2 regions of the Paenibacillus sp. sg306046 genome follow, and region 1 is predicted to be linked to the other one. Evidence: predicted binding sites of a transcription regulator. Region 1 holds the regulator's gene; the other holds the start of a gene.

The links. Region 1 encodes LexA, which represses DNA repair genes until DNA is damaged. Its sites were predicted from a motif close to CGAACATATGTTCG; they were not measured.
Region 2: recA (recombinase RecA) is a predicted target of LexA. The motif match lies at 2,460-2,473, and genes of this name have one in related genera.

What each region holds. Positions count from the first base shown of each region.
Region 1 is NZ_JCAMRT010000020.1:83,455-88,081, reverse strand. Features, by position in the region: gene AC6ROY_RS19390 (aldo/keto reductase) at 15-1,004, opposite strand; gene AC6ROY_RS19385 (DUF896 domain-containing protein) at 1,020-1,217, opposite strand; gene AC6ROY_RS19380 (LysM peptidoglycan-binding domain-containing protein) at 1,334-1,690, opposite strand; gene lexA (transcriptional repressor LexA) at 1,843-2,463, shown strand; gene AC6ROY_RS19370 (GNAT family N-acetyltransferase) at 2,662-3,585, opposite strand; gene glnA (type I glutamate--ammonia ligase) at 3,746-4,627, opposite strand, start outside.
Region 2 is NZ_JCAMRT010000004.1:214,830-219,456, reverse strand. Features, by position in the region: gene rny (ribonuclease Y) at 1-239, opposite strand, end outside; gene AC6ROY_RS05900 (regulatory protein RecX) at 500-1,231, opposite strand; gene recA (recombinase RecA) at 1,329-2,381, opposite strand; gene AC6ROY_RS05890 (competence/damage-inducible protein A) at 2,567-3,814, opposite strand; gene pgsA (CDP-diacylglycerol--glycerol-3-phosphate 3-phosphatidyltransferase) at 3,891-4,469, opposite strand; gene rimO (30S ribosomal protein S12 methylthiotransferase RimO) at 4,466-4,627, opposite strand, start outside.

The DNA.
Region 1 (4,627 bases):
TCCTTATGCACGTCTTATAGTTCGCGGCGAAACTTCTCAATAAAACGGTACGGGTATTCAGAAGGCAACGCACTGACCTGATCCAGCCGATTCCAGTGATCATCAGAAAGCTTCCAGCCGGTTGTCCCCATATTATCCTCATATTGACCCAACGTACGCGCGCCGAAGATTGGAGAAGTAATGCCAGGCTGATGAATCAGCCAGTTCAGAGCAATCTGAGCGGGCGACTTGCCGGTTTCTCTTGCAACGGCCAGCAGCTCGTCTAAAATACGGAAGTTTTTATCCGTGCTGCGCAGCTCCCATCTGCTTTCCCCGGCTTTCGCCGCCAGCCTGCCTTCGCTTGGCTCGACTCCGCGTTCATACCGCCCTGTCAGAAAACCGCCGCCGAGCGGCGCCCATGGAATAATCCCAACGTTTTCCTCCAGACAAAGCGGGATAACCTCACGATCCATCTCACGGCTGACCAGACTGTACTGCGGCTGAACGGAAATAAACCGCGCATAGCGGTTAAAATCGCTGATCCCTAACGCCTTCATCAATTGATAGGCGAGAAAGTTCGAACAGCCGATATAACGTACCTTGCCGCTGGAAACCAGATCATCCAAGGTGCGCAGCGTTTCTTCGATCGGTGTCAGGTGGTCCCCGACATGAACCTGATACAAATCAATGTAATCGGTTTGCAGCCGTTTCAGGCTGTCATGAACCCCATCCAAAATATGCTTGCGTGACAGACCGCGTTCATTGACGCCGGAACCGACAGCCATTCTGACCTTAGTCGCCAGTACGATATCAGAACGGCGATGGCGGATCGCTTTGCCGACGATCTCCTCCGATTTACCTGATACGTACACGTTAGCGGTATCAATAAAATTGCCGCCCTGCTCCAGGAAGCGGTCTATCATATGGATGGAGTCGCTTTCGCTCGTTGAAGAACCAAACGTCATCGTACCTAAACAAAGCTCAGACACAACAAGACCGCTTTTCCCCAAAATCCGATAGTTCATGCCGACCCCCGCCCTTTACTTCTTCTCGTCATCCTCATCCACAAACTTGATATTGTCGAGTTGACTGCGCAAGGAAGATTTGAACGATTGGATATATTTGGCTCGCAGCTCGTTCCGCTCCTCCAGTTCTGACTCGGTTAATCCTTCGGCCTTCGCTTTGCGGGCCAGCTCATTAATCCTTTTGACTGTTTCATCGTGATCCGCTTCCTGCATACTGATCCTCCTTGCCCCTTCCTTGTCCTGAATAGCTCAAATTATACTTTGACATTCCGGGCATGTATTGTCAAGAGAAGGCTTGAGGAGATCGGAAATCACGAACGTTCGCGCTTTTAAGGAAGCAGCAGCTTTTGACCGGACCGCAAGGAGGAATCCTTCATTCCGTTCAACTTTTTTATTTCATATATATAAACCTGAATGTTCACATCAGGCGATTTATGTGCCGAAGCGATCCTCCAGAGCGTGTCCCCGTTGTTTACAACGATCGACATCTGTGCTTTCGTCTGTGGACCTGCCGCATAGGCGTCCGAGTGATCAAGCAGCATCGTGATCAGGAAGCTCGTCAGAAGCAGCACCCCAAGCGCAGCAGTTATGACAGCAACACGCTCCTCCCGCGTGGCCCTCCTGCGTAAAGCTCTTTTTCTGTCGGCGCCATAACCTGTATCTTGAAATGCAATGGTTTGAATCATCTCGCAGCCCCCCCAAACATTCGTTCTGTCTATATCCTAAATTATCACGAACAAACGTTTGCGTCAATCGTTTTTTTCGAACTTATGTTTGTACGAACGGTTATTCTGTGATATACTTCGACATAACGATTCCCTATCATTGGAGTGATACGATGAGCAAAATTTCTTCTCGCCAGCAAGCGATTCTTAACTTCATCAAAACAGAAGTAAAAGATAAGGGCTACCCGCCTTCCGTCCGTGAAATCGGCGAAGCGGTCGGACTTGCCTCTAGCTCCACTGTCCATGGCCACCTGGAACGACTTGAGAAAAAAGGTCTGATCCGACGCGACCCGACGAAACCGCGGGCGATTGAGATTTTGGACGGCGCATCCGGTGACGGAGCATTTGCTGTCGCCGTAGCCCGCGTCCCGCTGATCGGCCGGGTAACAGCTGGCGTTCCGATCACGGCAACTGAAAATATCGAGGATTACTTCCCGCTGCCTACGCATTTTGTCGGCGAGCATAACGTGTTTATGCTCAGTGTTATTGGCGAAAGCATGATTGATGCCGGCATTCATAACGGCGATTATGTCATCGTTCGCCAGCAGCAAACGGCCAACAACGGCGATATCGTAGTTGCCATGACCGAAGAAGATGAAGCAACGGTCAAAACCTTCTACAAAGAAAAAGACCATATTCGCCTGCAGCCGGAAAACCCGACGATGGACCCGCTGCGGTTAACGAACGTCTCCATTCTCGGCAAAGTCATCGGCGTATTCCGCAATATTCATTAACTCGCTTCCGCCAAACGCAACAGCCAGGTTGACAGAGCGTCTGGTTTCCGATCACTATACATCCGTTCGCCAAACGACAAAACCCGTCAGACTGTCACCATGCTCCGGTGATGCAGCCTGACGGGTTTTTAACTGTCCATGAATTTTCAGGCGGCTAGGGACTAACAAACTTATCCCGTACCCAGCGCAGCAGAGCAATCACAAAATGTCTGGATCATGCTCCTGCGCCAGCCGCTCCTGCACAGCCTCCACACTTGCCCGGTAATAGTCGGTCGCCAGACGACTTTGAAACCCGCAGGCGCGGTACAAGCTGCAAGCCGGTTCATTGCGGCTGTCAACATCCAGCACAAGCCATGTCGCGCCTGCCGCCCGAGCCTCCTGTTCCATTAAACCAAGCAGCTCCCTTCCCAGCCCAGTCCGCTGACGGGCAGGATGAATGCCGAAGCCATACATCGTAGCTTCAGCTTCTTCTAGCAGCAAGCCGCAAATGCCCGCCAGCTCGCCGTCTGTCATCGCTGCATACTCCACCCGATTGGCAGAAGCGATTCCGTTCTCAAAGCGAACCAATCCTTCCTCTATCCTGGTATGAAATACAGCATTCGACAGCTGGGCAAACGGCTGCAAATCTTCACCTGGCTTGATCCTGCGCAGCGAGATTCGCCCCGTCCCTTTCGCGTTCGAACTCATTGATCCAACTTGGCGACAAAGCGTATATTCCGTATAAGCATAGACTGCTCCCAGCCGCCGCAAGAAGGAATGGGCCGCCGTTGCTTCGGGCGCGGTCAAAAACAACAGCTCCCTGATCTGATGCTGCGCCAATAAATGTGCCGCCTGCGCGACCAAAGCGGTGAAATAACCGCGGACTCTGCTCTGCGGACGCGTAAAGCCGGACAATTCCGCTTCATCCAAGCCCGGCGCAAACAAGCTCACAAAGCTGGCAAGCTGCCCTTGCTCCTCCATCAGCAAATAAGCGGGCATATCACGCTTGCTATTGAAGGAGGTATCCAGATGCACGGGAATTTGGAAGCCGTCCGCTTGCTCAGCCTGCGCGTGAAGCAGCCGGACTTGCTCCTGCTCGGTTTCACTCAAACTTGCCTGGACCCGAAGAATCGCGTTCGCCATCGTGTCCACCGCCCTTCCTCATTTGCTTTGACTGCTCCTGCATTCAACCTGTCTGCACCCAAGTAAAATTCACCCGAGTCCGTCCAAAAATGAGCAACCGCGTGCCGTAACATAAAAAACGGGCGTCCGGTTTCCCGAACCCCCGTTACTGCGTCAGCTTTTAATACAACGTTAAATACTGCTCTCTCTCCCAAGCGTGTACCTGCGTCCGATAGATGTCCCATTCGATTTCCTTCAGCTCAACGAAGTGAGCCAAGGCGTGATCGCCCAGCGCATCGCAGATGACATCGTCGCGAAGCAACTCGTCAAGCGCCTGCTTCAGGTTAACCGGCAAGCTTGGAATACCTTGCTCCTCCCGCTCCTCTTCGGACATCACATAAATGTTGCGGTCCGTCGGAGGCGGCAGCTGCATTTTGTTCTTGATCCCGTCCAAGCCGGCCTTCAGCATAACCGCAAGCGCCAGGTAAGGGTTGGCTGCCGGGTCCGGGTTGCGAACTTCCACGCGTGTGCTAAGACCGCGGGATGCCGGGATGCGGATCATCGGGCTGCGGTTGCTTGCCGACCAAGCTACGTAACAAGGCGCTTCGTAGCCTGGTACGAGACGCTTGTACGAGTTGACGGTAGGGTTCGTAATCGCAGCGAATGCACGCGCATGGCGCAAAATGCCAGCCATATAATAACGGGCCGTCGCACTCAAGCCGAGCTTGTCGCTTTCATCGTAGAACGAGTTTTCATTGCCGCGGAACAGCGACTGGTGCGCATGCATCCCGGAACCGTTTACGCCGAACAACGGCTTAGGCATGAAGGTCGCATGCAAGCCATGCTGACGGGCAACCGTTTTAACAACAAGCTTAAACGTTTGAATTTGGTCGGCAGCTTTGATAGCATCGGCATATTTGAAGTCAATTTCATGCTGGCCAGGAGCTACCTCATGGTGGGACGCTTCAATTTCAAAACCCATTTCTTCCAGCGTCAGCACGATTTCACGACGGCAGTTCTCGCCAAGATCGGTCGGCGCCAGATCGAAATATCCGCCCTGGTC
Region 2 (4,627 bases), on a different contig from region 1:
CGGTCACGAATGTCTTTTTCAGCTTCGGTCCGGAGCTTGTGAATTTCATCTTTGGCTTCAAGAACCGTTTCTTTTTTCAGCGCTTCCGCCTCTTTGCGCGCGTTTTCCACGATTTGCTGGGCGGCTTGTTCAGCACTGGAAATTTTCGCTTCTGCAAGGGACTTGCGGATAAAATAACCAATCCCGAAGCAAATTGCACCAACAACGAGAACGACTAGGACCCAGATGACTGTGGCCATTACCGTAGGCATCAGTTCACCTCCCTCGTTGTTTCTCCAAGGGGTAAGCTTGGGATATTCAGGTTTTTTAATCCATTCAGCTTGCGTTAGTAAAGTAAAAATTGGCGATTTTACTTTGCGAATCGAGTCTTTGGGCTGACAAAGATCGATTCCGTAAATCATGAATGTACAACAACATTTTATAGGTTGTGCAGAAAGCTTGTCAAGCCGTTCACATCGGCATGTTCAATAATCTCCGCAGCAAGCGGCTTGTACGCCTTTTAATCGCCGTCAAATTCGCCTTCCTCGCCATGCTCCGGCCATTCCTCGCCGCCTCCTGCCGCTTGTGGCATTCGAGCCATAACTTGACTGACAACACTGCCTGAATAGCCGCGGCGCTGCAAAAATCCGGCGATTTTCCGCCGCGCCTTCTGCGCATCCTCCTCCCAGGTTTTACGATAACGTTTGCTCGCAAGCTGGTAGGCCGCTTCCGTTTCCGTCCGTTCATCCACCTGCTCCAGTGCCGATGAAATATGCTCCTTCGGGACCCCTTTCTGCTGCAGCTCCTGCTTGATCCAATGCCGCCCTTTTTTTTGCGACTCCGACCGCTGCTTGGCCAGCATCTCGGCAAACATCGCGTCGTTTAAATACCCTTCATTCCGCAACCGTTCAATGGCATGCCCGATGACATCCGCTTCGAACTCCTTCTGCTTGAGTCGTTCGCGAATCTCGTATTCCGAACGCAGTCTGCTGGACAGCAGCCGAATGGCATTCAGATACGCGCGATGCCGCTCCTCTTCAGCCAAAATCCGCGTATACTCCTCAGCTTCAATCTGAACGCCCTTGAGCAAGCGGTACTTGATCATCAAGTCCTCATGAACGGAAAACGCAAACGTATCGTTTAAAAAAACGTTGTAGCGCTGCCTGGCTCTCGGCTGGCGTTCAACCTTCGTAATGATGCCTTCCAGCGTCACCGGCGGCTGTGTTTCCTGCTCATCAAATTCCTTCATCATAACATCGCTTCATCCCTTCGCTCTCCAAATTGCCGTTTGACGGAAACAAAACAAAAGCACCCCTTCCCGAAAGAAAAGGTGCCCGTGCCTGGTACCGCTATTCCAATACTGCCAATTCCGCCTCGTCCTCTTCGATCTCATCGTCCGAATTCGGGCCGGATACCGCAATCAGATTGCTATTTTCACGAATTTTCTTCTCGATCACATCGGCCACATGGACATTTTCCTTAAGGAACTGCTTCGCATTTTCCCGCCCTTGGCCCAGGCGATCATTGTTATACGAATACCAGGCGCCGCTTTTCTGGATAATATCCATCTCGGTTGCGATATCGACCAAGCTGCCTTCGCGCGAGATGCCTTCGCCGTACATGATGTCGATCTCAGCCTGTTTAAACGGCGGAGCGACCTTGTTTTTGACAACTTTAATCCGAGTCCGGTTACCGACCATATCATTGCCTTGCTTGATGGTTTCGATCCGTCTTACATCAAGCCGTACAGAGGAGTAAAACTTCAGGGCGCGTCCGCCTGGCGTCGTCTCAGGATTACCGAACATGACGCCAACCTTCTCACGCAGCTGGTTGATGAAAATCGCGATCGTCTTCGACTTGTTGATCGCTCCGGACAGCTTGCGCAGCGCCTGAGACATCAGACGCGCCTGCAAGCCCACGTGCGAATCCCCCATCTCGCCTTCGATCTCCGCCTTCGGCACAAGCGCCGCTACCGAATCAACGACGATGATGTCAACGGCGCCGCTGCGTACGAGCGCTTCGGCGATTTCAAGCGCCTGCTCGCCCGTATCCGGCTGCGAAAGCAGCAGCTCGTCAATGTTAATGCCAAGCTTGCTTGCGTACAGCGGATCAAGCGCATGCTCGGCGTCGATAAATGCGGCCGTACCTCCCGCCTTCTGCACCTCTGCAATCGCATGCAGCGCGACAGTCGTCTTACCGGACGACTCCGGTCCGTACACCTCGATAATACGTCCGCGCGGAAATCCGCCGATTCCCAGTGCAATATCAAGCGCCAGCGAACCGCTTGGAATGGTCTCTACTTGCATATGGGTGGACTCACCCAGCTTCATAATCGAACCTTTGCCAAACTGCTTCTCGATTTGACGAAGGGCATTTTCCAGAGCTGCTTTACGATCCGTCAAGAGACTCACTTCCTCTTCTTATATTTTCTATGATACTACCATCATACCGCGTTTCGCATCGTTTGCCAAGCTATTTTTCGAACATACATTCGCATCGAAACCCAAACAAAAACCGTAACAAGGGTTCAGGTTGTTACGGTGCTTCCGCATAACGTTATTATACTTGATCTTGCACGCTGCGGCAACTAATCTTTCAGCCGCTTCCAGAGCTGATAGAGCGCGCTTTTGGCTGCTCTCAGCTTGACCATCGGCCGCGTCCCGGAAATTCGCAGCTCCACGCTGACCGCTGACTGTCCCCGGACCGCCAGGCCAACATAGACAAGTCCGACCGGCTTGCCCTCGGCTTCCGCCGGCCCGGCAACTCCGGTCACGGACAAGCCGTAATCCGCTCCGCACAGCTCCATGACGCGCTCGGCCATCGCCTCAGCGGTTTGCGGGCTGACGGCGCCAGGAGCGTCTTCGCCCTCCAGCAGCCCGGCAGGCACCCCAAGCACGCGGCGCTTAATGTCATTTGTATAGGAGATGACGCCGCCTACAAACGCGCCCTGCCCGTTTGGCACGGCTGTCAGCAGATCGGACAGCTGCCCGCCGGTGCAGCTTTCGGCGACAGCGAGCGTCCGCCCTTCCTCGCCCAGCTTGCGCACGATTGCTTCCTCCAGCGAAATGTCCGCCGCCGCATAAATAAATTCACCGACCCGGCGGCGAATTTCCGCTTCCAGCGGCTGCAGCCGCACTGCGGCGGCTTCCGGGTCAGCCGCTCGCGTCGTCAAACGTATCGCTACTTCTCCCTCCTTGGCGTAAGGAGCAATGGTCGGGTCCGTTTGCCCGTCGATCAGGTCGATCAGCCGGCTTTCCAGCAGCGATTCGCCGATGCCGGCGAACTTCAGCATGACCGAATGCAGCGGCAGCAGCTCCCTGGACCGGGACTGCAGCCAAGGCCGCGCCTCGTCGTCAAACATCGGCTTCATTTCGCGCGGCGGACCCGGCAATACGATATAATGCGTCCCGTCCACGGTAAGCGCGCTGCCGACGGCCAGTCCCGTCGTATTCGCCAGCGGATCGCTGCCTTCAAGCATCAAGGCCTGCTTGGCGTTGCTCGCCACCATCTGCGCCCCTCGGCTTGCGAAAAACTCCGTCATGCTGTCCATCGACGGCTGGTGGATCACGAGCGCGCGTCCCAGCACGTCCGCAAGCACATCCTTGGTCAGATCATCCTGCGTCGGGCCCAAACCTCCGGTACAAATAATGACATCCGCACGGCGTTTGGCAATGACCAGCGCATCCTTGATCCGGGCGACATTATCGCCGACCACCGTATGGAAATAAACGCCGATCCCGATTTCGGCCAACGCGCCGGATAAATATTGGGCATTCGTATTTGCAATCTGTCCCATCAGCAGCTCCGTGCCGACGGCAATAATTTCCGCCCTCATCGGGATATCCCCTTCCATCCTATGTATAGCATGACGGCAAACCGCGCCCTTGAGCCCGCTTGACGCGCTGAGGCTGCTATTCGCTGAAATTCAGCACATGTTTGTTTTTGATGAAGTAATCAAAGCCTGAATAAAGCGTAATGACAGCCGCTACCCAGCTCGCCAGCAGATCGAACCGGAAGTCAATGAAGGCAAACGGGAAATTATTGATCAGCAGCGCAATAATAGCCGTAATCTGGACGCCGGTTTTCCACTTGCCCCACTTGCTCGCCGCCATCACGATCCCTTCGAGCAGGGCAATCTGACGCAGCCCCGTCACGGCAAACTCCCGGCTGATAATCACAATGGCGATCCACGCATCCAGCTTGCCCATCTCGACGAGCGAGATGAGCACAGCGGATACAAGCAGCTTGTCCGCCAGCGGATCAAGCAGCTTGCCCAGGTTGGTCACCAGCTTGCGCTTGCGGGCGATATAGCCGTCCAGGCTGTCTGTGCTGGCTGCGATAATAAAAATCAGGGCCGCAATAATCTGGTTGTACGTGATCGTAAATTGCTCGATGGACACATGCGGAAACTTCACGTTGACGAGCAGAAAAAACATAATAATCGGAACTAGAAAAATTCTCGCCACCGTAATCCGGTTGGCTAAATTCATGCTACAACCTCCCCGGATAAATCAAACTCAAACGAGTGGGTGATCCGCACCTTGGCAATCGACCCGATCTCAAGTCCAGCGCCTCTGGCAAACACCTCGCCGTCAATTTCCGGCGCGTCGAATTGCGAGCGCCCGACAAATACATCGTTGCGCCCGTC